Regions from separate parts of the Mycoplana sp. ABR4_002 genome, predicted to be linked through region 2. Evidence: predicted binding sites of a transcription regulator. Region 2 holds the regulator's gene; each other region holds the start of a gene.

Region 1 (9,904 bases), 550 kb from region 2:
CACACACCCCGACATCATCCAGCTTTACTCGTTGCCGACGCCGAACGGCGTGAAGGTGTCGATCGCGCTCGAGGAACTGGGGCTTCGCTATGAGGCGCACCGGATCGACTTCGGAGCCAACGAGCAGAAGTCGCCGGAATTCGTGTCGCTCAATCCCAACGGCCGCATCCCGGCGCTGATTGATCCGGACGGACCGGACGGCAAGCCGATCGGGCTGTTCGAGTCCGGCGCGATCCTCTGGTATCTGGCCGAGAAGACCGGCAGGCTGGTTCCGGCCGACGCCGCGGGCCGCTACGAGACGCTAGGCTGGGTGATGTTCCAGATGGGCGGCGTCGGTCCGATGTTCGGCCAGTTCGGCCATTTCCACAAGTTCGCTGCCGACAAGGTCGCCAACAACGCCTATCCGAAGGAGCGCTACCGCGATGAGGCCAGGCGCCTGCTCGGCGTGCTGGACGGTCGGCTGAAGGAACGGCGCTGGATCATGGGCGACACCTACACCATTGCCGATATTGCGCTGTTTCCCTGGGTTCGCGGCGCCGACGTGTTCTATGGCGGTCGCGACGTCATCGGTTATGACGACTTTCCCGCCGTCCTGGCATGGCTTGAGCGATGCCTCGACCGGCCGGCGTCGCAAGCCGGGCTGACCGTTCCGGCCAAGGAGTGACGCAAAGGCGCGATCCGGCGGCGTGCTGGCGCGTTGACGACGGCCGCCGCCTCGCGCTACCTCTGGAAAAAACAATAGAGCGGGAAGGGACATCGTGACGGACAGATTGGTAGTCGTGGGAGGCGGCCAGGCCGCCTTCGCCCTGGTTGCGAAACTGCGTGCCTTGAAGGACATGCGCCCGGTAACGATCGTCAGCGCGGAAGCAAGCCCGCCCTACCAGCGCCCGCCTCTGTCAAAGAAGTACCTGCTCGGCGAAGCCGATCTTGGCCGCCTGCATTTCCGTCCCGAGACCTGGTATGGCGAAAATGACGTCGACCTCAGGCTGTCGACCGCGGTAACGGCCATCGACCGCGATGCCAGGACAGTCACGCTCGATGACGGCTCCACGCTCGCCTACGCCTACCTGGCGCTGGCGACCGGCGCTGCGCCGCGCCGCCTGCCGGCGGAGATCGGCGGCGACCTGAAGGGCGTCTACACGGTTCGCGACTATCTCGACGCCGACCGGCTCGGCGAGGAGATGACCGAGGGGCGCAAGGCGCTGATCGTCGGCGGCGGCTACATCGGCCTGGAGGCGGCCGCGGTCGCGCGGGGCCGGGGACTCGATGTCACCGTCGTCGAGGTGGCCGACCGCATCCTGCAGCGCGTCGCCGCCCCGGCGACGTCGACGATCCTCAAGGCCATCCATCTCGCCCGCGGCGTCGACATCCGCGAGAAGACCGGCCTCGTCCGGCTGATCGGCGAGGACGGCCGCGTCACCGGCGCCGAATTGTCCGATGGCCTCGTCCTTCCCGCCGACATCGTGATCGTCGGCATCGGGGTCGCGCCCAACGACCGGCTTGCGCGCGAGGCCGGGCTCGACGTTGCCAACGGCATCGTCGTCGACGAATTCGCCCGCACCTCCGATCCGTTGATCTTCGCGGTCGGCGACTGCGCCAATCTGCCCTACGAGGGCAGCCGCGTGCGGCTGGAGTCGGTCCAGAACGCCGTCGACCAGGCCGAGGCGGCGGCCGCGGTGATCGCCGGCGGCGACCAGCCCTACGCGCCGAAGCCGTGGTTCTGGTCGGACCAGTACGACGTCAAGCTGCAGATCGCCGGCTTCTGCCTGGGCTATGACGATACGCTGGTGCGGCCGGGCGCGCGCGAGGGCAGCGTCTCGGTCTGGTACTTCCGGAACGGCCGGTTCATCGCCGTCGACGCGGTCAATGACGCCAAGGCCTATGTGGTCGGCAAGAAGCTGCTCGAACTCGGCCGCCATCCCGAACGGTCCCAGCTCGAGGACCCGGCGCTGGACCTGAAAAGCCTGACGCTGTGAAATGCCAGCGGGCTGGTCGCCCGCCTGGCGCCCACGTGCCGTTCAGGAGTTGTTAGGCACGACGTTTAAATTTGTTTGCATCAGGCGCCCCACCTGCCAGCGCGGTTCATGCATTCTTCAGCTTTGTCCCGCTGAGTGCTCGCGAAAGCTCACTCTGCCGGATTTCACATGCTTCGCGTTCTTTCCTGCATCACCGTAGAGCACGATCTGCGGTTGGTTCTTCTTGCCGCATTGATCTGCTTCCTGTCCTGCTTCGTGGCCGTTTCGCTGATCCAGCGGGCGCGGGCGGCGTCGGGCAGGGCACGCACGCTTTGGCTCGGCGCGGCCGGCGCTTCCAGCGGGTTCGGCATCTGGGCGACGCATTTCATCGCGATGCTGGCCTACGACCCCGGCGTGGTCATGGGCTTCGGCATGCACCTGACCCTCATCTCGCTGATTGTCGCCATCGTCGTCACGACGATCGGTGCGGGGCTTGCGACCTATGTGGCGGGATCGGCTGCGGCGGCCGCAGGCGGGCTCATCGTCGGCGCAGGCATCGCCACCATGCACTACATCGGCATGGCCGCACTCGAACTGCCGGGCGAGATCGCCTGGGACCCGATGCTGGTGGCGATATCGGTGGCGAGCGGAGTGTTCTTCAGCGGACTTGCTCTGGTTCTGTGCACGCGCCACGGCGGCTCCTCGCGCGTGATGGCGACGGCGGCCATGGCGCTCGGCGTGGTCTCGCTCCATTTCATAGGCATGGGCGCCGTCACGGTCGTGCCGGGGCCGATGCAGGTCAACGATGGTTCGATGCTGTCGGCCGCGCTGATGGCGCCGCTGATCGCCGTCGTCGCCCTTTCGCTGCTGCTCACCGGGCTGACGGCCGCCATCTTCGCCAAGCAGGCAGAGACGACGGTGGCCGAAGGCATGCGCCAGTTCGCCATGTTCGTCCAGGGCGTGTCCGACTACGCGATCTACACGCTCGATCCGAACGGCATCGTCGCCAACTGGAACGAGGGCGCCGAGCGCACCAAGGGCTACAAGGCGCAAGAGATTGTCGGCGAGCACTTCTCCCGCTTCTACAGCGCGCAGGAGCGCCAGGCGGGGCTGCCGGAAAAGGCCCTGCGCCTCGCCCGGGACAACGGCAAGCACGAAGCCGAAGGACGCCGCTACCGGAAGGACGGGACCTATTTCTGGGCGCATGTCGTCATCGACCCGATCCACGACGAAGCCGGCGCGCTGATCGGCTATACCAAGATCACGAAGGACGTGACGAAGGAAAAGGCCGACGCCGAGCGCATCGCCGAGGTCAGCAAGAACCTCGACCTTGCGCTGGAGAACATGTCCCAGGGACTGTGCCTGTTCGATCGTGATGAGCGGCTCGTCCTCTCCAACAGACGCTTCGCCGAGCTGTTCGACTTTCCCGGCGAGCGTGTGCGCCCCGGTCTCAGCTTCCGCGAACTCATCGACCGGGCGCTGGCCAAGGCCTATCAGAATCCGGAGGTCTGGCTGCCGATGGCGTCGGATATCTACGCCCGCCACCGTGCAACGATCCAGCAGAGCGGCGCGATCGTGGAGAAGCTTTCCAGCGGTGTGTCGCTCCAGATCCGCTATCGAACCTTGCCCGAAGGTGGCTGGGTTGCGACCTACGACGACATATCCGAGCGCCTGCGCAACGAGGAGCAGATTGCCTTCATGGCCCGGCACGACGGCCTGACCGGATTGCCGAACCGGGCGAGCTTCAACGACAGCCTGGGAGCGGTGATCGACCTCGCCGCCCGGTCTTCCGGCAAGGTGGCCGCGATCGGCATCGATCTCGACAAGTTCAAGGAGATCAACGACACGCGCGGCCACGCCGTGGGCGATCAGGTGCTCACCACGCTGTCGCAGCGGATGAGGGACTGCCTCGGTGCGGGCGAGACGGTGGCGCGCTTCGGCGGTGACGAGTTCGCGGCCTTCAAGCGCTTTGACGACGTGGCCGAACTCGACGATTTCATCCGTCGCCTGGAGCGCTGCTTCCAGGAGGACATTACCATCGACGACTACGAGCTGAAGCCGGGCGCCAGCCTGGGCGTGGCCATCTATCCGCAGGACGCGGACAATCTGGAGGCGCTTCTCAACAATGCCGACCTTGCCATGTACCGGGCCAAGGAGGCGCTGACCCAGACGGTCTGCTTCTATGAGGTCTCGATGGACGAGGTCGCGCGCAACCGGCGCCTGATGGCGAAGGACCTGTGGCAGGCTCCCGGACGCGGCGAATTGCTGCTGCACTACCAGGTGCAGAAGGCCGTCGGCTCGGGCCGCGTCACCGGCTATGAGGTGCTGCTGCGCTGGAGCCACCCGGAGAAGGGCATGATCTCGCCATCGGAGTTCATTCCGGTCGCAGAGGAATGCGGCGCCATTCTTCCCATCGGGGAATGGGTCCTGCGTGAGGCCTGCCGCGAGGCGGCGAGCTGGGAGGTCCCGCACAAGATCGCCGTCAACCTTTCGCCGGTGCAACTCGGCAATGCCGACGTCGCCGATCTGGTCAGCCGGGTGCTGTCGGAGACCGGCCTTGCCCCGCGCCGGCTGGAACTCGAGATCACCGAGTCGACGATTATCGGCGACAAGGAGCGCGCCCTGCGGACCTTGCGTCAGATCAAGGCGCTCGGCGTCACCATCGCCATCGACGACTTCGGCACCGGTTATTCCTCGCTCGAGACGCTCCGGTCCTTCCCCTTCGACAAGATCAAGCTCGACCGCAGCTTCATGAACGAGGTGGAGGAAAGCCCGCAGGCAAAGGCGATCCTGCGCGCGATCGTGGCGCTCGGCCAGACGCTGGAGGTGCCGGTGCTGGCGGAAGGCGTGGAGACGGGCGACCAGCTCGCGATCCTGCGCGCCGAGGGCTGCAACGAGGCGCAGGGCTATTTCCTCGGCCGCCCGCAGCCGCGGGCCGGCGACGCAGTCAAGGCCGCATAGCCGGCCTTGCGCCGCTCCGGCTCGCAGCCGGGCGTTCGGACTACTGCGGGACGTGCACCTGGCCGGGGCGCTCGATCTGGAAGCGGGGGAAGACAAATACCCCGAGGATCGTGCCGGCATAGCGTTGCTCCAGACCGGTCGACTCACCGACGCAGAAGACCGGCTGGCGCGACGCCCCCTCGATTTCGATGGTCGTCGAGAAGCAGAAGGACGAAGAGGCCGTGGCCGCCTGCTCGAAGAGCTCGAGCACGCGGTTGCGGTCGAGCGGATCGTAGCACCGGACGAGGTTCAGCAGGCCGCAATTGCGCTCGTCGAGCCGGTGCATCCGGGTGGCCTTCTCGCCCAGCCGCAGCAGCCCGTTCGACAGGTCGCCGGTCCAGCGCTCAGTCACGCAATACTGGGTGAGAAGTTCGTTGTCGGAAGGGTCGAACGACACCGAGCCGGGCACGAACGGCGAAGCAAATGCAGTCTTGGCAATTTTGAACACGATATCCCCAGCCGGCAGGTCCGACTCCACCCTCATGCCACGCATTGCACTGCTGGCATTCCCCAATGCACTCGCTGCGACCGGCGAAGGTGCGGGCTTCGCGGATCGCTGTCATTACTTCGACAACCGCGGGTTCCGGTCAAGGGGGCGCCCACGGTCGTCCACCGCCTCGCACAATGGCCTGGCCGGCATCTGTATTATGATTCTATCTCTGTGATTTGGAAGCACATATTCAACGAACAGTTAACGCGAGGCGGCCAGGCGCTCTGCCCTGGCTGATCCGGCCCGCGCCAGCGTCGTGCGCGCATGGCGTGTGTTCGCGTCCGGGGCGGTTCTCGCCATTGTCTGGCATCCGGCGCGTAGAGCTCCCCGGCCCCGGCCAAAGAAAAAGGGCGGCCCGAAGGCCGCCCCGTATTGCTGGGTGACGGATCAGGCTGGCGCCTGATTACATCATGCCGTCCATGCCCATGCCGCCCATGCCGCCCGGCATTGCCGGTGCGTCCTTCTTCGGCAGCTCGGCGATCATGGCTTCGGTGGTGACGAGCAGGCCGGCAACCGAAGCGGCGTCCTGCAGAGCCGTGCGAACGACCTTGACCGGGTCGACGATGCCCATGCCGATCATGTCGCCATATTCGCCGGTCTGGGCGTTGTAGCCGAAGTTGTCCTCGTTCTTCTCGAGGATCTTGCCGACGACGATGGAGGCTTCATCACCAGCGTTCTCGACGATCTGGCGGGCCGGAGCCTGCAGAGCGCGACGAACGATGTTGATGCCGGCGTCCTGGTCGTCGTTCTCGCCCTTGACGCTGATCTTGGAGCCGGAACGCAGCAGCGCGACGCCACCGCCGGCAACGATGCCTTCCTGGACGGCAGCGCGGGTGGCGTTGAGCGCGTCGTCGATGCGGTCCTTCTTTTCCTTCACTTCGACTTCCGTCGCACCGCCGACGCGGATGACGGCGACGCCGCCGGCGAGCTTGGCCAGGCGTTCCTGCAGCTTCTCGCGGTCGTAGTCGGAGGTGGTTTCCTCGATCTGGGCCTTGATCTGGGCAACGCGACCTTCGATTTCCGACTTCTTGCCGGCGCCGTCGACGATCGTGGTGTTTTCCTTCGTGATCGAGACCTTCTTCGCACGGCCGAGCATGTCGAGCGTGACGGTTTCGAGCTTGATGCCGAGGTCTTCGGAGATCACGGTACCGCCGGTCAGGATGGCGAGGTCTTCGAGCATCGCCTTGCGGCGGTCGCCGAAGCCCGGAGCCTTGACGGCAGCGATCTTGAGGCCGCCGCGCAGCTTGTTGACGACGAGAGTTGCCAGGGCTTCGCCCTCGACGTCCTCAGCGATGATGAGGAGCGGCTTGCCGGTCTGGACGACGGCTTCGAGAACCGGAAGCATGGCCTGCAGGTTGGAGAGCTTCTTCTCGTGCAGCAGGATGAATGCGTCTTCGAGTTCGGCGACCATCTTTTCCGGGTTGGTCACGAAGTAGGGCGACAGGTAGCCACGGTCGAACTGCATGCCTTCGACGACCTCGAGCTCGGTCTCGGCGGTCTTGGCTTCCTCGACGGTGATCACGCCTTCATTGCCGACCTTCTGCATGGCTTCGGCAATGTCGAGGCCGATCTGGCGCTCGCCGTTGGCCGAGATCGTGCCGACCTGGGCAACTTCTTCCGAGGTGTTGATCTTCTTGGCCTTGGCCTGGAGATCCTTGACGACTTCGGTGACGGCGAGGTCGATGCCGCGCTTCAGGTCCATCGGGTTCATGCCGGCGGCAACGGCCTTGGCGCCTTCGCGAACGATCGCCTGGGCGAGCACGGTTGCGGTGGTGGTGCCGTCACCGGCGATGTCGTTGGTCTTCGAAGCGACTTCGCGGACCATCTGGGCGCCCATGTTCTCGAACTTGTCTTCCAGTTCGATTTCCTTGGCGACCGACACGCCGTCCTTGGTGATGCGCGGCGCGCCGAAGGACTTGTCGATGACGACGTTGCGGCCCTTCGGGCCGAGGGTGACCTTGACTGCATCCGCGAGGATGTCGACGCCACGCAGCATCTTTTCGCGCGCGGTGCGGCCGAATTTGACTTCTTTGGCTGCCATTTTCAAAACTCCTGGTTTCGAAATGCCGGATTGCCCGGCTTGAAGTTAGGGGAAGTTCGCGGTGGGAAGATCGGCGATCAGCCGATGATGCCCATGATGTCGGCTTCCTTCATGATCAGAAGCTCTTCGCCCTCGAGCTTGACCTCGGTGCCCGACCACTTGCCGAACAGGACGCGGTCGCCGACCTTGACGTCGAGTGCGACCAGCTTGCCGCTTTCATCGCGGGCACCCGAGCCGACGGCGACGATTTCGCCTTCCTGCGGCTTTTCCTTGGCGGTGTCCGGAATGATGATGCCGCCCTTGGTCTTTTCCTCGGACTCGACGCGACGGACGACGACGCGATCGTGGAGCGGGCGGAAATTGGTGGTTGCCATTGTCTAATCCCTCGATCAAATGACATGTCTCGGATCGGAACCGACCCGGTGGATTTTTTTGTTAGCACTCGCAAATGGAGAGTGCTAGCGGAGCCGAGATAGGCGTCGGGCGAGCACGAGTCAAGGATGGGTTCGGGAAAAAAATCGAACAAGCCGATCGTTGTTGACTTGGACGGACTGATTGGCTTTAACAATGCCATGGGGTTTGCGATACCCCACGAGGCGCCATGCCGAAATTCGCGTCCTTTACTGTCACATAGAGGGACGTATCATGGCTTCCTACAACGGAATTTCCCCCGAGAAGCTTTCTCGTCTGGTCGGCACGCCGCGAGCGCCGGTGCTGGTCGACGTTCGCGATGACGACGACTTCGCCGCCGCGCCCTTGCTGCTGCCCGCCGCTGTCCGCAGGGACCATGCCGCTGTTTCGGCCTGGTCGTCCGACTACCGCGGTCGTTGGGTGGTGGTCGTCTGCCAGAAGGGGCTGAAGCTCAGCGAGGGCGTCGCCGCGATGCTGCGCTGCCAGGGCGCGCAGGCAGAGGTCCTGGAGGGTGGCTTCGTCGCATGGCAGGAGGCGGCGCTACCGCTCGTTCCGGTCAAAAGCCTGCCGCAGCGAAGTGCGACCGGCGGAACGCTTTGGGTGACCCGGTCGCGGCCCAAGATCGACCGCATCGCCTGTCCGTGGCTGATCCGGCGGTTCGTCGATCCGCAGGCGCGCTTCCTCTTCGTCGCGCCATCCGAGGTGCAGGCCGTCGCCGATCGCTTCGGCGCGACGCCCTTCGACATCGAGGGCGTGGACTGGAGCCATCGCGGCGAACTGTGCAGCTTCGACGTCATGGTCGAGGAATTCGGTCTCGATTTTCCGGCGCTGAAGCAACTCGCGCGGATCGTGCGCGGCGCCGACACCAATCGCCCGGATCTGGAGCCGCAGGCCGCGGGCCTTCTGGCCGTCTCGCTCGGCCTGTCGCGCATGTTCGCCGACGATCTGGAGCAGCTCGAGGCCGGGATGCTCGTCTATGACGCCTTGTACCGCTGGGCGCGCGATGCGGCCGACGAGAAGCACGACTGGGTCTCCCATACCCCCCGCAGGAAGGATGGCCGCGACCGTGGATAAGCCCATCGATGCCGACCTTGAGGCGGATGCGCCGCCGCATCCGTCCTTCGGCGAGGCGGCAAGGGTCTGGGCCCGGGTCGGGCTCTTGAGCTTTGGCGGCCCGGCCGGCCAGATCGCGCTGATGCACAAGGAACTGGTCGAAGACCGCCGATGGATTTCCGAAAGCCGCTTCCTGCACGCCCTCAACTACTGCATGCTGCTGCCCGGACCGGAAGCGCAGCAGCTCGCCACCTATGTCGGCTGGCTGCTGCACGGCACGCGCGGTGGCATCGTCGCGGGAACGCTGTTCGTCCTGCCGGGCTTCGTCGTCATCTGCGCGCTTTCGGCGGCCTACGCTCTGTTCCAGCGCACCGACTGGCTGCAAACCTTGTTCTTCGGCCTCAAGGCGGCGGTGCTGGCGATCGTGATCGAGGCGCTGCTGCGCGTGGCCCGCCGCGCACTGAAGACGCCGCTCGCCCGCCTGCTGGCGGCGCTCGCCTTCGCGTGCCTGTTTTTCCTGGCGCTGCCGTTTCCGCTGGTCATCGCCGCGGCGGGCATGACCGGCTATCTTGTCGCGCGAACCGCACCCGGCCTGCTGCAGCCGCCGCCAGGTCACAGGGCGCACGCGCCGGACAAGCCCTCGGTCATCGGCGAAACCGTCTCCGATCGGCGCCGCGGCCTCGGCCGGACGATGGCGATCGCCGTTGTCGGCATCGCCCTGTGGGCGGCGCCCTTTGCCCTCGTTCCGCTGCTTCCCGAGGGACCCGGCGCTTTTGCCGCCATTGGCGTCTTCTTTTCGAAGATGGCGGTTGTGACCTTCGGCGGGGCCTACGCGGTGTTGGCCTATGTCGCCCAGCAAGCGGTCGACACCTATCACTGGCTGAGGCCCGGCGAGATGCTCGACGGCCTGGCGCTGGCCGAGACGACGCCCGGGCCGCTGGTGCTCGTGCTCTC
Region 2 (9,904 bases):
TGTCGCGCCGCACCGACCGGGCGAGCGAGGACCAGGCCTTCCTGAACGAGTGCCTGCAGAACGCCAACTGGCTGACCCGCAGTCTCGACCAGCGGGCTAGGACCATCACGAAGGTGGCGACCGAGATCGTCCGCCAGCAGGACGCCTTCCTGCTGCACGGCGTCGACCATCTGCGCCCGCTCAACCTGAAGACCGTCGCCGACGCCATCAAGATGCACGAATCAACCGTCAGCCGCGTCACCTCGAACAAGTATATGCTGACACCGCGGGGCCTGTTCGAGCTGAAGTACTTCTTCACCGTCTCGATCGGTGCGGCCGGGGGCGGCGACAGCCACTCGGCCGAGTCGGTGCGCCACCGCATCCGCACGCTGATCGCCCAGGAGACGCCCGAGGCGGTGCTGTCCGACGACGACATCGTCGACGTCCTGAAGAAGGGGGGCGTCGACATCGCACGGCGGACGATCGCGAAGTATCGCGAGGCGATGAACATTCCCTCCTCCGTCCAGCGCCGCCGCGAAAAGCGGGCGCTGGCCAAGGCCGCCGCGACTTGACCTCGAAAGAACGCTTTATTTCCTTACGCTTAACGAGCTGGTCCTGCATGTTTTCGGACCGACCGCATCCGCGCCGAGCACGCCGATCACCCTGCATGCCGGCGCTCCGATCCGGCTAGACGCGCGGCCCGCACGGGCCTGTCTCAGCCGCTTGACCTTGGACCAATTGCTGCCGCTCCGGCATCACTTCGACACATGGGCCTGTTGACTCCACCCTCGGGAAGGGCTAGATGCCCGCCGCAATTCCTTGGGGAAGGCTTGCCGACTTCTCTTGATATCCCCGTTTTCCCCGGCACAGTTCGCAAAGGGGCGCCGCTCGCGCGAAGTGCTTGGATGACGGGATCGGTTGGAATAGACTGTCACGCGCAAATCACAACGAGAGAGGCAACTCCATGAGTGTGCGTGTATCCGGCAAACATATGGAAATCGGCGATGCGTTTCGTCTGAAAATTGAAGATCAGATCGAAGGCGTGGTCGCCAAGTATTTCGATGGAGGGTATTCGAGCCAGGTCACCGTGGAAAAGTCCGGACCAAGGTTCAGCGCAGACTGCAAGGTCCACCTCGACACGGGCGCCGTCCTGCAAGCCAACGGAGAAGCCAACGACCCGATCATTGCCTTTGACGCGGCCTTTGAGCGGATCGAGAAGCGCCTCCGGCGCTACAAGCGCAAGCTGAAGGACTATCGCGGCGGGAATGGCCAGGCCTATGCGGAAGTCGCGTACACGGTCATGGACTCGGTTCCCGACGACGCGGATGAACTCCCGGCAGACTTTGCTCCGACCATTGTCGCGGAAAGCACGAAGAAGCTCCGGACCATGTCCGTCGCCAGCGCCGTGATGGCGCTCGACATGACGGACGAGCCGGTCTTCCTTTTTCGCAGCCCGGGGCTGGAGCAGATCAACATCGTCTATCGACGTAACGACGGAAATATTGGCTGGATAGATGCAGCCAGTATCAAAGGCTAAGGTGGCGGGGGGATGCGCCCAGGGGCTCGGCGCATCCCGCTTCAATCCTTTCACTGCGGCTCACGAGGACAGAAGCATGGCATTGGCAGGTTTGCTGCAGCAGAGTGCGATTATTCCGGCTATGAAGGCCAATTCAAAGAAGCAACTGCTTCAGGAACTGGCGATTAAAGCGGCAAAGGTCACCGGACTTCCGGAACGCGAGATTTTCGATGTGATCCTCCAGCGCGAGCGGCTTGGCTCGACGGGGGTCGGTAACGGGATCGCCATTCCGCATGGAAAACTGAAGGATCTGACCGAGATCACCGGCCTCTTCGCCCGACTTGAATCGCCGGTGGACTTCGAGGCCCTGGACGACCAGCCGGTCGATCTGGTCTTCCTGCTCCTCGCGCCCGAGGGCGCAGGCGCCGACCACCTCAAGGCGCTTTCGCGCATCGCCCGGGTGCTGCGCGATCCCGCCATGGTAGCGAAACTGCGCGCCTCGGACTCGGCCACGGCAATCTACGCCTGCCTGAGCGAGGAGCACGCGTCCAACGCCGCCTGAGGCGGCGGCAGCCAGCCGTCCGGCGAACGATCGCCGCGACCGCAGGTCTCGGCCTTTCGTGCCGCGGTTGGCGCCTGCCCCGCCGAATTGCCCTCGGTTCCGAAAGGGAACCCGGGCGCGCCGTCTGGCCCGGCGCGTTTCCCCCGTTTTCCGGATCTCCTCCGATTTCATTCGAAACGACGAGCCGACAGCCCGATAGGTTGCGCGACCTCGTTTGCGGGCGAGGCCCGCGCCGGGGGCTGCAGCGGATAAAAGCCGTCACCGGAAAACAGCCCATCTCCGCTATGCCGGACGCCGACCTCGCCCGCCGGCATCTGAAATCGACCACAGGCGCCAGCGCCCCTTCAGGCGGGAGCAAAAAACCCGGCGGCCGTTCGGCGCACCGGGTCAGGGCTTGACGGTTGGTTTCGCTCGGGTTCAGGCCTGCGGCTCGGCCTTGTCGCCGTTGGTCGAAGCCTTGGGGCCGCCCTTCGAGACGCCGACCATGGCCGGGCGCAGTACGCGGTCGCCGATCTTGTAGCCGTCCTGCACGACCTGGACGACGGTGCCGTTCGGGATTTCGGGATTGGGCACCTCGAACATCGCCTGGTGGAAGTTCGGATCGAACTTCTCGCCAACCGGCTCCAGCTTGCGAACGCCATGGCGCTCGAGCGCCGACAGCATGGCGCGTTCGGTCATCTCGACGCCTTCGATCAGCGCCAGCAGGCCGGCTTCGCCAGCCGACCTGGCTTCAGCCGGGATGGCATCGAGGCCGCGGCGCAGGTTGTCCGACACGGCCAGCATGTCGCGGGCGAAGCTGGCGACGGAATAGGTCTTTGCATCCTTGACGTCGCGTTCGGTGCGGCGGCGCAGGTTGTCCATCTCCGCCGCCAGGCGCAGGTACTTGTCGCGCAGGTCGGCGTTCTCGGCCTGCAGCAGCGCCAGCGGGTCGGCCTCGGCCTGCGGCTGGGCCTCGGTTTCGCTGCTGTCGGTCGACACAGCGGCGATCTCGGCCTCGTCGTTTGCGGCTTCGGGTCCGTGTTTGCTGGTATCGTCGGTCATGGGCTTCTCCGGATTGAGAGTCGCGCACATGCCGCAGGCTCTGCCGCCGGGCATGCACAGGTTGAACGGCCAGAGCGACCCGGCCCGTCCCGGCGGGCGGTGGGCGCTCTTGGTCGCTTCCCAGCCGTCCGCACGGCCTTGACGGTCAGCGGACGGGAGCGGGAGTTGAGGCGGATATCGAGCTTCGGGCCGAAAAAATCAAGGCTTGTTCGGCAAACGCGCTGAAATCAGGCCCGTCCGGGTCAGCGCGACAGCTGCGACATCAGTTGCGCGGTGTAGTCCACCATCGGCACGATCCGCGAATAGTTCAGCCGCGTCGGCCCGATCACCCCGACCGCGCCGACGATCCGATCGTCGCTGTCGCGGTAGGGGGCCACGATCAGTGACGAGCCGGACAGGGAAAACAGCTTGTTTTCCGAGCCGATGAAGATGCGTACGCCGGGGCCGGCCTCGGCAAGGCTCAAGAGCTCGATCAGGCTGTCCTTCTTCTCCAGGTCGTCGAACAGCATCCGCAACCGGTCGACGTCCTCCGCGCCGGCAAGCCCCTCCAGCAGGTTGGCACGGCCGCGCACGATCAGCCGGGTCGGCTTGGCCTCCTCGGTGCCGCCGGACCAGACCGCCAGCCCGCGCTCGACCAGATCCTGCGACAGCTGGTCGAGTTCGCGCCGCACCTCGCCGCGCAACCGCTCGATCTGCATCCGGGCCTCGTGGATGGTGCTGCCGCCGAGATGGGCGTTGAGGAAGTTCGCCGCTTCGGCCAGCTGCGAGCTGGTCGTCCCCGCCGGCAGGTCGATGATCCGGTTCTCGACCTGGTCGTGCTCGCCGACCAGCACCACCAATGCCTTGGTCGGCTCCAGCCGGATGAACTCGACATGCTTGAGCACAGCATCGCTCTTGCTGGTGATGACGAGGCCGGCGCCGCGCGACATGCCCGACAGCATCCGGCTGGCCTCATTCATCATCGCCTCGACGGTCTGGCCGTGCGTCGGCCGATGCACGTGGCGATCGATCGAGGCGCGGTCCTCCGCGGACAGATCGCCGACCTGCATGAAGGCGTCGACGAAGAAGCGCAGTCCGAGCTGGGTCGGCAGCCGGCCGGCGCTGACATGCGGCGAGTAGATCAGGCCCAGCGCCTCCAGGTCGCTCATGACGTTGCGCACCGAGGCGGGCGACAGCGACATCGGCAGGATACGCGACAGGTTGCGCGAGCCGAGCGGTTCGCCGTGATCGAGGTAGCCCTGGACGATCCGGCGGAAGATCTCGCCGGAGCGCTCGTCCAGCGCCTTGTGGATGTCTGTCTCTTGGGGGCTTCTCAACACCATGCCTGTCGGATGCTTTGCTGTCGTCGCAGGGCTTTCGTCGTCCTTTCCTGAATATAGTGAGGGCGCCGTGCGCCGCACAAGTGCAAATGCGGCGTGCCCAGGCGCCGGTCAGGCCGATCATTTCCCCGGCAATCGCGCCATTCGGCGATTTCCTCGCCCTTCGATCTCGTCTAGAACCGTCGCTGGCAATGGCAAGACACAGGAGTACGCGATGCGGCCGTCAGGCAGAAAGACCGACCAGATGCGCAAGGTTTCCTTCGCGCGCAATTTCTCCAAGCACGCGGAAGGCTCCTGCCTCGTCAAGTTCGGCGACACCCACGTGCTGTGCACGGCCAGCCTCGAGGAAAAGACGCCGCCATGGCTGCGTAACAGCGGCAAGGGCTGGGTGACGGCGGAGTACGGCATGCTGCCGCGCGCCACCGGCGAGCGCATGAAGCGCGAGGCCGCCGCCGGCAAGCAGGGCGGGCGCACCCAGGAGATCCAGCGGCTGATCGGCCGGTCGCTGCGCGCTGTCGTCGACCTGCCGGCGCTCGGCGAACGCCAAATTTCCATCGACTGCGACGTCATCCAGGCCGACGGCGGCACCCGCACGGCCGCGATCACCGGCGCCTGGATCGCGCTGCACGACTGCCTGAGGTGGATGGAGACGCGCGGCATGATCAAGGTCGAGAAGGTGCTGAAGGACCACGTCGCCGCGGTCTCCTGCGGCATCTTCGCCGGCCAGTCGGTGATCGACCTCGACTATCTCGAGGACTCGGCGGCAGAGACCGATGCCAACTTCGTCATCACCGGCGGCGGCGGCATCGTCGAGATCCAGGGCACGGCGGAGGGCAAGCCGTTCACCGAAGAGGAGTTCGCCAGCCTGATGGCGCTCGCCAAGGCCGGCATTGCCGAGTTGGTGGAACTGCAGAAGCAGGCGATCGCCTGACGCCGGGCGGCTTGCCCCCCGTTCACCCTTCGGGCACCCTTGCCGCAAGCGGAACGACGACGGGGGCAAGCGCATGGCCGAAACAAAAAAGGCGCCAGAGGGGGTGCTTGAGACCGCCCTCTATGCCGAGGATCTCGACGCGGCGGAGGCCTTCTACGGCGGCCTGCTCGGGCTGGAGCAGATCAGCCGCCACGCCGACCGGCACGTGTTCTACCGCTGCGGGCCCGGCGTGCTGCTGATCTTCAACCCCAAGGAGACCGTCGTGCCGCCGCCGCCGCAAGCGTTGCCGGTGCCGGTGCACGGCACCACCGGTGCGGGTCACGTCTGCTTCCGCGTTGCCGCCAGCGATCTTGATTTCTGGGCGGAAAAGCTGAAAGAAGCAGGCATCGCCATCGAGGCCGATTTTCGCTGGCCGACCGGAGCCCGCTCCATCTATTTCCGCGACCCCGCCGGAAACAGCCTCGAATGCGCCGAACCCGGCCTCTGGGGCCTGACCTGACAGGACACGACATGCGCAAGCTCGACACAAGGACGATCGTCGTCGCCAGCCACAACGCCGGCAAGATTCGCGAAATCCGCGACCTCGTCGGCCCGTTCGGCTTCGAGGCAAAGTCCGCCGCCGACCTCAACTTCGTCGAGCCGGACGAGACCGGCGCCAGCTTCGAGGAAAACGCGGCGATCAAGGCGCTCGCCTCGGCGAAAGCCGCCGGCCTGCCGGCGCTCTCCGACGATTCCGGGCTGGTGATCGACGCGCTCGGCGGCGCGCCCGGCGTCTACACCGCCAACTGGGCCGAACGCGACGACGGCAGCCGCGACTTCGCCATGGCGATGGAGAAGGTCGAGCGGGCGCTCGCCGAGAAGGGCGCGACCCTGCCGGCGGAGCGCTCCGCCCGCTTCGTCTCGGTCTTGTGCCTGGCCTGGCCCGACGGCCATACCGAGCTGTTCCGCGGCGAGGTCGAGGGTACGGTCGTCTGGCCGCCGCGCGGCAGCCAGGGCTTCGGCTACGACCCGGTGTTCCAGCCCGAAGGCTATGCCACGACCTTCGGCGAGATGAGTGCGGAGCAGAAGCACGGCTGGCGCCCCGGCGAAGCGGCGGCACTGTCGCACCGCGCCCGCGCCTTCAAGCGCTTCGTCGAAACGTGCCTGGAGGCCTGAGCCAGCGATGACGGCGGTGACCCCGTTCGCAGCGAAGCCGCCCATTGCCGGCGATCCCCTCGATCCCGGCTTCGGCGTCTATGTGCACTGGCCGTTTTGTGCCGCCAAATGCCCCTACTGCGACTTCAACAGCCATGTACGCCACCAGCCGGTCGACCAGGACCGGTTCGTGGCCGCTTTTCTGGCGGAGATGGCGACGATGCGGCGGCTGTCCGGCCCGCGCAGCGTCACCAGCATCTTTCTCGGCGGCGGCACGCCGTCGCTGATGCAGCCGTCAACCGTCGATGCCATCCTGTCCGGCATCGCCCGCCACTGGCACGTGCCCGACGGCATCGAGATCACCATGGAGGCGAACCCCTCCAGCGTCGAGGCGGAACGCTTCCGCGGCTACCGCGCGGCCGGCGTCAACCGTGTCTCGCTCGGGGTTCAGGCCCTGAACGACCGCGACCTGAGGTTTCTAGGGCGGCTGCACGACGTCGCCGATGCGCTGACGGCGATCCGGCTCGCGCGCGAGATCTTCCCGCGCATGTCCTTCGACCTGATCTATGCGCGGCCGAACCAGACGGTCGCCGAATGGGACGCCGAACTGCGCCAGGCGGTCTCCTACGCCGTCGACCATCTGTCGCTCTACCAGCTGACGATCGAGGAAGGCACGCCCTTCTTCGGCCTGCACAAGGCGGGCAAGCTGGTCGTGCCCGACGGCGAGCAGTCGGCGATCCTCTACGAGGCAACGCAGGAGATCACGGCGCGCGAGGGCCTGCCGGCCTACGAGGTCTCCAACCACGCCCGCCCTGGCGCCGAGAGCCGGCACAATCTCACCTACTGGCGCTACGGCGACTATGCCGGCATCGGCCCCGGCGCGCATGGCCGGCTGGCGACACAGGGCGCCCGGGTCGCGACCGCGACCGAGCGCCACCCCGAGACCTGGCTGAAGCTTGTGCAGGAAAACGGCCACGGCATGGTCGACCAGGAGGCGCTGGAACTGTCGGAGCAGGCTGACGAACTCCTGCTGATGGGCCTGCGCCTGACCGAGGGCGTCGACCTCGCCCGCTGGCAGGCGCTCGCCGGCCACGGTCCCGATCCCGCGCGCGAGCAGTTCCTCATCGACCACGGCTTCATCGAGAAGCTCGGCAATTCCCGCCTGCGCTGCACTCCCGCCGGAATGCTGATCCTCGACGCCGTGGTCGCCGATCTCGCCAGTTGATGGGTCAGTCTGTCTTGACCGCCGTCACATGCAACCACGTGGTCGCTCGCCCGTCATAGCCACCGCCCTGCGCCGCCTCGATCGTGACACGCCCCCATTTCTCCGTCGCATAGGTCTTTCGCAGCCAGGCGGACGTGGGGTAATTGTAGTGGCGACCGAGGCTATCCCGTCCCTCGCCCCTTCCGGCCTTGTAGCTCGCATAGAAGACCCCGCCCGGCCTAAGCGCGCGGAAAATTCGCGCCAGCACACCGCCGAGCGCGCCCGCGGCACATGGAGGAGGCTCGCATTGGCCCAGACGCCGTCAAAGGCAGATATCGCGGCCAGTTCCTGGAACCGAAGGACCGCGACCGCGCGCCCCAGCCGGCGCTCGGCCTCGCGCGCCATTTCCGGCACCCGTCGCTCGGCAGGAGATCGAAACCGCGGCCGAGCATGACCTCGCTGTCCCGGCCGCCGCCGCATCCAAGCTCGAGGATGCGGGCCCGTTCCGGCAAGCGCGCCAGAAAGGCATCCAGCCGCGCCGTGCCGGCCGGCTGCCCGCGCGCCGCATAGTCCGCCGCATTGTCGCGATAAAAGGCGAGCGTGGCTTCGTCGATGTCATCCATTGGCGGCCCCGGGAACGGCCGCGAACCTAACAGGGGTCGGCGCGCGGGAATAGGGCGCCGCGCCCGGCGGGCGAATCCGGCAGACAGCCGGAGTCGCAATCTCTCTTGGCGCGCCTAGCCGGCTACGCAACCGTGGAATAAAAAAGAGCCCGGGGCCTCGACCTCCCGGGCTCAAGGGCCGCACCCCCAGGCGTGCTCCTGCTATTCGTTGATGAGGCGCTTCAACAACTCGATCTCATGGCTGAGCTTGGTGTCGCCGGCGATCAGGTCCTCGATCTTGCGGACCGCGTGCAGCACGGTCGTGTGATCGCGCCCACCGAAGCGCCGGCCGATCTCCGGGAAGGAGCGCGGCGTCAGCGTCTTGGACAGATACATCGCGATCTGCCGCGGCATGACGACGACGCGCGTGCGGCGGCTGGAAACCAGCTCCTGGCGCGAGACGTTGTAATGTTTGGCGACAACCCGCTGGATGTCCTCGATGCGGACCCGGCGCGGCTCGCCGGCGCCGACCAGATGCGCGAGCAGCTCGTCGACGCGCTCTACGGTGAGCTGCGGCTCGAAGGTGCGACGGAAGAGCAACTGATTGAAGGCGCCCTCCAGCTCGCGGCCGCTCGCGGTGATGTTGCGGGCGACATGGCTGAGGATATCCGCCGGAATGTCGAGCGAGGCATCCTCCTGGCGGGCGACCTCGAGCCTACGCTTGAGAATCTCTAGGCGCATCTCGTAGTCCGGCCCTTCCATCTCGATCGCAACGCCGCCCTGCAGGCGCGAACGCACGCGCGGGTCGAGCGATTCCAGTTCCCACGGCGCCCGGTCGGCGGCAACGACGACCTGCTTGGCGGAGTCGAGCAGCATGTTCAGGAGGTGGCAGAACTCGTTCTGGATCGAGTTCCCCTGCAGGAACTGCATGTCGTCGATGATCAGCAGGTCGATGTTGCGCAGCGTTTCCTTCAACGACAGCGCGTCGTTGTCGCGGATCGCGGTGGCGAAGCGCCACATGAAGTACTCGGCCGTCAGGTAGACGACGCGCGGGCTGCGGGCGCTGGCAAGCGCCGCATTGGCGATCGCCTGCAGCAAGTGCGTCTTGCCGAGGCCGACGCTGGAGTGGATGAACAGCGGGTTGAAGCGCACCGCCCCCGCGCCGGCTTCTGCGATGGTCTTGGCGGCGGCGAGCGCGACGCGGTTGGAGGACCCCTCGACGAAGGTGTCGAAGGTGTAGCGCTGATCGAGCGGAGAACCGAACAATGGACCATGCGCCGGCTGGCGCTGCTGCGCCTGCGGTGCAACACTGGCGGCAACCTGGGCGATCGCCTGCGCGCCGGCCGCTCGGCGCGACTGGGCAGCCGGCGCGGCCTCGGCGGCGGTCGCCGTCTCTTCAGCACCCGGACGCACGCCGCGGGTCGCGGTGCGCACCAGGATCTCCACCTTCAGGATCTCCGCGTCCTCCTGCTGGAAGAGCGAGGTGATCAGGTCGAGATAGCGGTTGTTGATCCAGGATTTCAGGAAGGTCGTCGGCACCGACAGCCGCACGACGCTCTTGGAGTGGGAATGAAGCTTCAGCCGGGCGAACCAGCTCGCATAGACATCCTGGCCGA
Region 3 (9,904 bases), on a different contig from region 2:
GTTTGGGCAGGGTCAGGCTCCGCGTCAAAAAGACAATATCCGCCGCTTCCTGGGCTACGGCGTGGTTGAAAGTAATGATGCGGTCGCCTGTGCTGCAGACCGCGCTACCTTCTGGTGCGTGGGATCACTCGGTCGCGAGCGAAGCGTCGATGTGCTGGTGCCAATTCCCGCTGCGATGGGCGGCCAGGCACGTGCTCATTCGGTGTCCGCCACATTGGCTTGGTTCACACCGGTCATTCCTGGTCGGAAATCCTATCGCGCTGTCAGGATGAAGCTCCTCGATCCAGCCGAAATCGCAGGTCTCGGCATTTCGGCGGATGCCTGGCAACCGGATGGCAACCAGACCAATCGTGGCACTGTCTTCACTCGGGTTTGGAGCGGGGCGCAGGCAGCGGTCGTCGCCGACGGCATGAATCTGCGCCTGAAAATTCAACGAGAGCCTGATCCGGCTTCGCCCATTGACGATCTGGTGCCATTCGGCCTGGCCGTCACGCTCGCAATGCCCGGCGAACTCAGGCTCTATGATCAGGTGAGAAACCGGGTTCAGCCGCGTCCGGCGCAGCTGGCTGCTCCATAGTCGAGGAAAGTGAACATGGTCGAGATACCGTCAAACTTCATCGGCGATTTCAAGGTCGGCAATCTCCTTTACAACGCCGGTGTTGGCGACGGCAGCCTGAATAAGTTTGTGGTTGTGCAGGGCGGAACCATGCGCCGAACGCCATCAACGTATCGCTCTTCTTTTGGCAATCGCTCCATCAGAATCCGCATCATTCCCGTAAAGCGCTTTCGTTGGGTTCTACTAGCAGTCGGTTGAGAAGGGTGCAGGGGTCGTGAATTGGCATGACGAGTCCTCTTTTATCCCCCTTATATTAGCTTCGGTCGGTCCAGAACCTATTTCCAATTGGATTCCGCGAAGAATTGCAAACAAAAACAAAGTGATGCCGTAAAGTCTTCGACATGGATTTTTATCCGCGTTTTAATGGAATGGCTTACGGCGATCGCGTTGTAGAGAGCGGGTCAGCCGTTCCGTTCTCGCCGGCGACAGCGCGATGCAGATGCCGATAGGAGTCCCATGCCGGCGCATATGATTGATGAGTGCTTGCTGGAAATCCGGCGGATCATCGGTCCAATCGAATAGCGGCGTTGGGAATCCTTCGATCGGTTTTGGCGCCACACCCGCCTTGGCTTTCGCGCGAGGCGAGTGCGCCCGATATCCGCGGCGGATTTCAATCGGATCGTGTCGATCGGCCTGGACGAGCATGAGCCTGAACTGCCTCGGTTGGATGAACCGGGAGCGTCGGCAACACCGAGACGGAACAGTTCGGTGTTCTGCAGGTGCCTGCAAAAAGCAACACTCGCGAAACCGGATGTTAGTTCCATAATATGTCTTACCTGATTTCGGGTAATGGTATAACATAACCAGATCTCAACCCTTGCAACCCACTCCTCAGCCAACCCCGGTCGACCGCCGAGGTCAAGGATACTCCAATACTCGACCGCTCGGGGGCGCCGACTGCCATTCAATGCTGAGTGCCTGCCTCAAAAAGAAGTGGGTGATTTCAATAGGTTGTGATTCCGTCGGATTTGCAAAGATTCGATGGAGCTCACGATGGCCTGGACTGAAATCACCCGTCGGCACTATGCCCGGCGCGCGACCCGTTATGCAAGATGGGGTATTCGGCTTGAGCCTCACCCTTAGACGGCGGTGGTAGGAGAAGGTGCTGCGCTTCGAGCGATGGTAAACGTGGTCATGTTTTGCAACAGCCACAAGCATCGGAAAGGAAGCGCAGCATGAAGCATTATATGGGTCTTGATGTCTCGGTGAAAGAGACCGCCATCTGCATTGTCGACGAAACGGGCGAGATTTGCCGAGAGGTGAAGGTTCCCAGCCACCCCGATGACCTGATCGCGATGTTGCGAGATCCGGCTTGGAATCCTGAGCGGGTTGGCCTGGAAGCCGGACCTTTATCGCAATGGCTATTCGAGGCCCTCGCCAGGGCCGGCGTGCCGGTGATTTGCATCGAAACGCGCCATGTAAAAGCCTTCCTGAAGGCCCAGCCGAACAAGACCGATCGCAATGATGCCCGTGGCATTGCGCAGATGATGCGGGTCAACCTGTACCGCCCTGTGCACGTTAAAACGCTGGCGAGCCAGAAACGAAGGGCCCTGCTAACGGCGCGCAAGCTGCTGCAGGAAAAAGCGATCGCCATTGAAAACGACATTCGCGGACTGTTGCGCAATTTTGGGCTGAAGGTCGGGAACGTTGGCGCGGTCAAATTCGAGGAGTGATTTCGCGAGTTGGTCAATGACATGGCTGATCTTCAGGAAATCATGGAGCCGCTGCTGACAGCGAGGCGTAAGTTGCGTGAGGAATTCTCCCGGTTGCACAAGAAGGTTCTGGACATCTCGCGCAACGATGCTATGTGCCGGCTGCTAATGACGATCCCCGGTGTCGGTCCCGTCGTATCGCTGGCGTTCACGAGCACCATCGACATTCCGCAGCGGTTCAAGAACTCGAAGGCTGTTGGACCGATACTGGGGTTGACCCCGAAGCTCAACGAGTCGGGGGAAAGCAAGCGTGTTGGATGCATATCGCTGTGCGGTGACGCGATGATGCGAACGCTGCTTTACGAAGCTGCCCAGACCTTGATGATCAATGTGAAAAAATGGTCATGGCTGAAGGCCTGGGCGATGAATATCGCCAAACGGCGCGGCATGCGAAAGGCCATTGTCGCGCTCGCCCGCAGGCTGGCCGTCATCATGCATCGCATGATGAGTGACGGCACCGAATTTTGCTGGACGCGGAATGATTTGCCGGCCGCCAGCTGATCTCACTCGATAACGGCGCGGCATAATAGGAGATAACGGATTCCGCAATCCGGCGGATAGATGTCCGTCGCAGGACGATGGTGAAGTAAGTTCGAAGATCGCTTTGTTCGATCGTATAGTGACGCTCAGAACGCATGCAAGATTGTTTTACTTCATCACTCTAACCCCATGGTGGGAGGGCCAAAAGGCCGATCCCGGAGAGAAGCGAGACCCTGCGAAAGACACCAGAAGCCGGAGAAGCGGAAAGTTCGAAAGCGCTTGACCTTTACCAGCCGAATAGAGAAGCGATCTGACGGATCGTGAATGGGGCCTGGTGCAGCCCTTTCTGCCGGCGGCGCGACGTGTCGGGCGTCCCCGCACCACGGATCTGCGAGAGGTGTTGAACGCTCTGCTCTACATCGCCTCGACGGGCTGCCAGTGGCGTATGTTACCGAAGGACTTCCCGCCCTGTTCAACCGTGCAGCGCTATTTCTACGAATGGCGAGCACTGGGTCTGTGGAGCCGGATCAGCCATCTCGTGATGGAAGCGCGCGAGCTGGAAGGCAAGGAGGCCAGCCCGACGGCAGGCGTCATCGACAGCCAGAGCGTGAAAACCACCGAAAGCGGCGGCCTTCGGGGCTATGATGCCGGAAAAAAGATCAAGGGAGGCAAGCGCCACATTGTGGTCGACACGCTCGGCCTGATGGTCGGTCTCATGGTCCACAGCGCTGACATTCAGGACAGGGACGGTGCTCCGGACCTCTTGAAATCTATCCGCCACCGATGGCCCTGGTTGCTGCACGTCTTTGCCGATGGCGGCTATGCGGGCGACAAGCTGAAACGGCGACTGAAGAAAATCGGGCGCTGGACATTGGAAATCATCAAGCGATCCGACAAGGCGAAGGGCTTCGAGGTCTACCGCGCCGATGGGTCGTTGAACGCACCTTCGCATGGCTCGGCAGATGCCGCAGGCTGGCAAAAGACTTCGAGAAATCCATCGCTTCAGCCGAGGCATGGATCATGATCGCCCACATACGCCTCATCACGCGCCGCCTCTCAAGATATTGCTATTATTGAGCTCTTTTCGAGTCCGACTCTGAGGAATTTCGTCACTATTTCGAGGCCGCGATCCGGATCTAGCTCTACAAAGGACCGACTATCTGCCAGCGGTTGCAAAAGAAGCCCCGCGCAATGGCGGGGCAAGAAAGCCACGCTTGGATGAGCGTGGCCTGGGAGGATCGTGAGGACCAATCCGGCGAACCTGCTCCATCTAAGCAGCTGGCTCCTCTCTCTGGAAGGTCTGATTCTGCGATTCCGGTACGGTTGGACAAAATACCTCCCTCGAGAAGGTGCAGAATGTGAAGGCACATTGGTCGCCGGAGCAGATCGTCGGTCGCCTGGTTGCCGATGGTGTGAGTCCCGTCCGCATTTGTCCGGAAATCGATCTATCGCTTCATCTATTCCAAGGAAGACTATGCAATGGGCTCTACCGCCAGCACCTCCTCACCCGAAATGAACTACAAATTCAAATTGCTAGCACTCCATGTGGCCGAGTGCCAAAAAAATGTCATTCCCCTCTTGAAACACGAATAAGCAAAAGCCAAATCGGTTTGTGTTCGATGCCGAAGGGGGTCGCGCCCGCGTCGGATTCACACTGAGTGCGCCGTGGGGGACCTCTCAAAAGGCTCTTTGAATAGGAGAGCGACATGATGTTCCGTCCCTTACATGACCGTATTCTGGTTCGCCGCATCGAGGCCGAGGAAAAAACGGCCGGCGGCATCATCATCCCAGACACAGTGAAGGAAAAGCCACAAGAAGGTGAGGTCGTTGCTGTCGGTCCCGGTGCCCGCGACGACAGTGGGCAGTTGCAGCCGCTCGATGTAAATGCGGGGGATCGCATTCTATTTGGCAAATGGTCAGGCACCGAGATCAAGCTCAATGGCGAGGATCTTTTGATTATGAAGGTATCTGACGTGATGGGCGTGATCGAGATCGACGCGGTAGCGTGAGACGCAACCGAGTGCCGGACCTATGTCAGTCAAGCAATGCTGCTTCAGGAAGGAGTAGAAAAATGGCCGCCAAGGAAGTCAGATTCCATTCCGACGCTCGCGAGAGGATGTTGCGCGGCGTCGATATCTTGGCCAACGCCGTCAAGGTCACGCTCGGCCCGAAGGGCCGCAACGTGGTTCTCGACAAATCGTTCGGCGCACCGCGGATTACCAAGGACGGCGTCACGGTCGCCAAGGAGATCGAACTCGAGGACAAGTTCGAGAACATGGGTGCTCAGATGGTGCGGGAAGTCGCCTCGAAGACAAGCGACATGGCTGGTGACGGCACCACCACTGCTACAGTGCTCGCCCAGGCAATCGTCAAGGAAGGCGCGAAGGCTGTGGCGTCGGGCATGAACCCGATGGATCTGAAGCGCGGCATCGACAAGGCCGTAGACGCCATTGTCGAGGAGTTGAAGACAAATGCGCGGAGGATCACCAAAAACGACGAGATTGCCCAAGTCGGCACGATCTCGGCCAATGGCGACACCGAGATCGGTCGGTTCCTCGCCGAGGCCGTCGAGAAGGTTGGAAATGAAGGCGTCATCACCGTTGAGGAAGCCAGGACTGCGGTGACAGAACTGGAGGTCGTCGAAGGCATGCAGTTCGACCGCGGCTATCTCTCGCCGTACTTTATCACCAACCCGGACAAGATGCGGGTGGAGCTCGAGGAACCCTATATCCTCATCTATGAAAAGAAGCTCTCGAACCTACAGATGCTGCTTCCGGTTCTTGAAGCCGTTGTTCAATCGGGCAAGTCACTGCTGATCATTGCCGAGGACGTCGAGGGCGAGGCGCTGGCGACACTCGTCGTCAACAAACTGCGCGGCGGTCTGAAGATCGCTGCCGTCAAGGCTCCTGGCTTCGGCGATCGCCGTAAGGCTATGCTAGAAGATATCGCAATCCTGACTGGCGGGACGGCAATCTCTGAAGATCTCGGCATCAAGCTCGAAAATGTGACGCTCGACATGCTTGGACGCGCCAAGAAGGTCGACGTCGACAAGGAATGCACAACGATCGTCGACGGCGCAGGTTCGAAAAAGGAGATTCAGGGCCGCGTCGCCCAAATCAAGGCGCAGATCGAAGAAACAACATCGGACTACGATCGTGAGAAGCTGCAGGAGCGGCTGGCCAAGCTTGCTGGCGGCGTTGCCGTCATCCGCGTTGGCGGCTCAACCGAGGTTGAGGTGAAGGAACGCAAGGACCGCGTCGACGACGCCATGCATGCCACCCGGGCGGCGGTCGAGGAAGGCGTGCTGCCTGGCGGTGGTGTGGCTTTGCTGAGAGCCGTCAAGGCACTGAACAGCGTTCAGACGGAGAACGTCGATCAGAAACACGGCATTGAGATCGTCCGCCGGGCACTTGAGGCGCCGGTGCGCCAGATCGCCGAGAATGCGGGTGCCGAAGGCTCGATCATCGTCGGCAGGCTGCGCAAGAGGACCGATTTTGGCTATGGTTGGAACGCCCAGTCTAACGAGTTCGGCGATCTTTACGATCAGGGAGTGATCGACCCAGTCAAGGTTGTTCGTACTGCGTTGCAGGATGCTGCCTCGGTCGCTGGCCTGCTGATTACTACCGAGGCAATGATTGCCGAGAAACCGAAGAAGGAAGCACCGCTCCCGCCGATGCCAAGTGGCGGGATGGACTTCTGACGGCACGCGGACGCTAGGTAGATCGTAAAGCAAAGCGGGCGCTACGCCGAAGTGGGTGTGGTGTCTGGCAGTTTGGACTGCGCAAGGTGGCAGGAAGCTCCGTTGAGGTTGGACCCGAGGGTCGCTAGAAGTCGGGACCGTGCCCCCTTGAACACTGCTTCAGGGCACCGAACCTGCACAAGTGGATGGAATACGACGAAAGGCTCGGTCGATGAGAAGCTCTTCTGTCGTTCTAGGAAGTCGTCCTTCTGGGTGACCGATTGCCCTTGGTCGATCGTGTGGCGGTTTCGCCACCAAGCTGCATGCCGGAACGAACCACATGGAGTCGCCAATGCGATTTTGCCAGGCTTCATCGAACATCACGACACGCCATTTGCGGCCTTGCCTTCCGCGCTTGCTTCCTTTTATGACGTGAATCATACAGGGACGATTCCAAATTTTGGATCATGTAGTCATTCGCAACAAGATCTGGCAGCAGAGCGGGATTGCGCTGAAGAAACCCTGATTGAAGCGCTCCAGCTTATCCCCCGTTGCGGCGGCTTTCTTCATCCGTGCAGCTGTCACTAGTTATTTATCTCGCCTTCATCATTCTAGAGCGCTCGAGCTCGTCCTTGATTTTGGCCTGCAGCGCATATTTTAATGGGGAGAACGGTCAAGGCTTAGGATCGACAGGAGCTTCTCGAATTTCGGGCCTACGAAGGTAGCCTGCACGCAATTGCGGTTGTTTTGTTTCAGATGTGCCGGCGTTACGTCGGGAATATGTCGATAGTTTTGCGAGGAGAGACTGGATGAAGCGACTGTACATTTGCGCAGGTGCACTTTTTTTTGCCGCCCAGGCGGGCATCGCTTTGGCCCAGGCGGCGGCGGTACCTGAGTCCCTCATCACGCCGGGCGAGGTGGAGACCCGTATCGGTACGCTCGAGTTCAAGGATGGGGTTCCAAGCGCGGACACATCGAACAAGATCTACGACAATCTCGACTTCACCTATGCCTATCGCGCTTTCATGGACAACATGCGCGGTGTCAGTATCCATGCCCTGAAGAAGGGAATGCAGGACATCGGGATGAAGGAGAACGAGGTGCTCGTCTTCTCCGAACTGATGGACGCCAAGTCGCTGTTCCTGACGGCCAACGCGGATACTATCTACGTGATGGGCTATCTCGACCTCAGCAAGGGGCCGATCGTGCTGGAGACCCCGCCGAAATTCCTCGGCGCAGTGCAGGACGCATGGTTCCGCTGGGTGATTGACATCGGCGCACCCGGTCCCGACCGTGGCCTTGGCGGCAAGTACCTGATCGTGGGGCCGGACTATGACGGGCCGCTGCCAGAGGGCGGATTCTATGTCGCCAAGGCGCGCACCAACACGGTCCTGTGGTTCGGCCGCTCTTTCCTCGAGAACGGCAGCGATTCCAAGCCGGTGGTGGAGACGATCAAGCAATCGACAAAGGTCTATCCATACGAAGTGGGCGGCGTTGGCACGCCAATCGCCGAATTCCTTGCCGGCAAGGCGAAGCTTGGCCGCGTCGAACCGGCACCCGCCACCGTGTTCCACGAAGGCAGCGGCAAGGTGATGAACACCGTGCCGCCAAACGACTGGAGCTTCTATGAGATGCTGAACGAGGTCGTGCAGAGCGAACCCGCCACCGCGCTCGATCCCGAGCTGATGGGGCCGGTCGCAGCGATCGGCATCGTCAAGGGCAAGCCCTTCGCGCCGGACGAGCGGATGAAGAAGATCATGACCGAGGCGCTGGCGCTCGCCAACGCAACGTCGCGCACGCTGTTCATGCATCCGCGCGACGAGAGCTGGTTCTATTATCCCGACTCGTCGTGGATTAACTACTTGTTCCAGACCGGTTACGAGTTCGAAACGCCGATCCCCGAAATCACTGCAGAAGGCGTCAAGCCGTTCCCGCCGACCGGCTATCGGACCATGAACGCGCGCACCAATTTCTTCTACGGCGTCACCGGCATCACGCCCGCCATGGCGATGCGGCTGACCGGAATCGGTTCGACCTATCTGTGGACCATGCAGGATGCTGACAAGCATGCATTCGATGGGGCCAAGACATACAAGGTAACCCTACCGAAGGGCATTCCGGAGGAGAATTTCTGGTCTATCACGGTCTACGACAACATGTCCCGTTCGATGCTCGACACGCCGCAGCGTTATCCGCGCGCGGGCAGCCAGAGCTATCCGTCTCCGGCGGCCGAGGCGGACGCCGACGGCTCGACCACGATCTGGTTCGCGCCGGAGAAACCGGAAGGCGTGGCCCGCGGCAACTGGATCCAGACCGACCCCGAGAAGGGCTGGTTCACGATCCTGCGCCTCTATAGCCCGCTCCAGCCGTTCTTCGACAAGAGCTGGCGGCCGAGCGAAGTTGAGCTGGTCAAGTGAACCGCGAGGCGGCGGGCAACCGCCGCTCCCATTCCATCCTGAATCGGGAGAAGGACAGACCCATGCTTTACAAGATGCTTGCGGCCGCTGCGGTCGCGCTGGTCACCGCTGGGACGCCTGGCGGCGCCATGGCAGAGATGCCCCAGGCGATCACCACGCCCGACAGCGTGGAGACCCGGATCGGTACGCTCACCTTCAAGGATGGCGTGCCGGACCCGGGCACCGCTAAGGCGATCTATGACAATCTCGACTTCACGTATGCCTTCCGGGCGTTCACCGACACCTTCCAGGGCGTAAGCGTCGAAGCGATTCGTCAGGGCATGGAGTCTGCCGGCATCAAGGACAACGAGTTCGTCCTGTTCTCAAAGCTGATGGATGCGAATTCCATCTTCCTGACGGCGAATGCCGACACGATCTACTACTTCGCGTTCGTAAACCTGGCGGACGGACCGATGGTGCTCGAGACGCCCCCCGGTGCTCTCGGCACGATTGACGACATGTGGTTTCGCTGGGTGACGGATTTCGGCCGCCCGGGCCCGGACCGCGGCGAAGGCGGCAAGTATCTCCTGGTCGGACCCGGCTACGATGGGTTTCTGCCCGATGGCGGATACTACGTTGCCCGTTCGCGGACAAACCGGGTTCTGGTGCTCGGCCGCTCCTTCCTGCAGAACGACGATCCCGCGCCCGTGGTAGAAGAGATCAAGGCGACGACGAAGCTCTATCCATACGCTGAGGGCGGAGTCGGCATGTCGATCGGCCGGTTCCTCGAGGGTGGGGTCATGCTGGGCCGCGACGCCGAGCCCAAGGCTGCCGTCTTCCACGAGGGAACCGGGCTCGCGGTCAATACCGTGCCCCCGAACGACTACAGCTACTACGAGATGCTGAACGACCTGGTGCAGGCCGAGCCGGCAGTCGTTCTGGACCCCGAACTGATGGGGCCGATCGCCGCAGTCGGGATCGTCAAGGGCGAGCCGTTCGCGCCGGACGAGCGGATGAAGAA

Evidence for each region. Region 2 encodes HrcA, which represses chaperone genes, less so after heat shock. Its sites were predicted from a motif close to GTTAGCACTCNCNNNNNGNGAGTGCTAAC; they were not measured.
Region 1: groES (co-chaperone GroES) is a predicted target of HrcA. The motif match lies at 7,921-7,949, and genes of this name have one in related genera.
Region 3: ACXAGF_RS22865 (co-chaperone GroES) is a predicted target of HrcA. The motif match lies at 4,341-4,369, and genes of this name have one in related genera.

The regions. Positions count from the first base shown of each region.
Region 1 covers NZ_JBSWVO010000001.1:880,342-890,245, forward strand. Annotated here, with positions in the region: gene ACXAGF_RS04190 (glutathione S-transferase C-terminal domain-containing protein) at 1-664, shown strand, start outside; gene ACXAGF_RS04195 (NAD(P)/FAD-dependent oxidoreductase) at 759-1,976, shown strand; gene ACXAGF_RS04200 (bifunctional diguanylate cyclase/phosphodiesterase) at 2,145-4,916, shown strand; gene ACXAGF_RS04205 (hypothetical protein) at 4,957-5,403, opposite strand; gene groL (chaperonin GroEL) at 5,849-7,486, opposite strand; gene groES (co-chaperone GroES) at 7,564-7,860, opposite strand; gene ACXAGF_RS04220 (chromate resistance protein ChrB domain-containing protein) at 8,132-8,971, shown strand; gene chrA (chromate efflux transporter) at 8,952-9,904, shown strand, end outside.
Region 2 covers NZ_JBSWVO010000001.1:333,767-343,670, reverse strand. Annotated here, with positions in the region: gene rpoN (RNA polymerase factor sigma-54) at 1-551, shown strand, start outside; gene hpf (ribosome hibernation-promoting factor, HPF/YfiA family) at 944-1,516, shown strand; gene ptsN (PTS IIA-like nitrogen regulatory protein PtsN) at 1,593-2,057, shown strand; gene grpE (nucleotide exchange factor GrpE) at 2,475-3,098, opposite strand; gene hrcA (heat-inducible transcriptional repressor HrcA) at 3,341-4,420, opposite strand; gene rph (ribonuclease PH) at 4,632-5,348, shown strand; gene ACXAGF_RS01650 (VOC family protein) at 5,422-5,847, shown strand; gene rdgB (RdgB/HAM1 family non-canonical purine NTP pyrophosphatase) at 5,859-6,503, shown strand; gene hemW (radical SAM family heme chaperone HemW) at 6,511-7,707, shown strand; partial or broken gene ACXAGF_RS01635 (class I SAM-dependent methyltransferase) at 7,712-8,309, opposite strand; gene dnaA (chromosomal replication initiator protein DnaA) at 8,511-9,904, opposite strand, start outside.
Region 3 covers NZ_JBSWVO010000003.1:103,260-113,163, reverse strand. Annotated here, with positions in the region: gene ACXAGF_RS22895 (S8 family peptidase) at 1-577, shown strand, start outside; gene ACXAGF_RS22890 (hypothetical protein) at 593-814, shown strand; gene ACXAGF_RS22885 (hypothetical protein) at 977-1,261, opposite strand; partial or broken gene ACXAGF_RS22880 (IS110 family RNA-guided transposase) at 1,792-2,829, shown strand; one part of gene ACXAGF_RS22875 (IS5 family transposase) at 3,119-3,722, shown strand; one part of gene ACXAGF_RS22875 (IS5 family transposase) at 3,722-3,885, shown strand; partial or broken gene ACXAGF_RS22870 (IS30 family transposase) at 4,173-4,293, shown strand; gene ACXAGF_RS22865 (co-chaperone GroES) at 4,515-4,817, shown strand; gene groL (chaperonin GroEL) at 4,880-6,508, shown strand; gene ACXAGF_RS22855 (DUF1254 domain-containing protein) at 7,297-8,904, shown strand; gene ACXAGF_RS22850 (DUF1254 domain-containing protein) at 8,967-9,904, shown strand, end outside.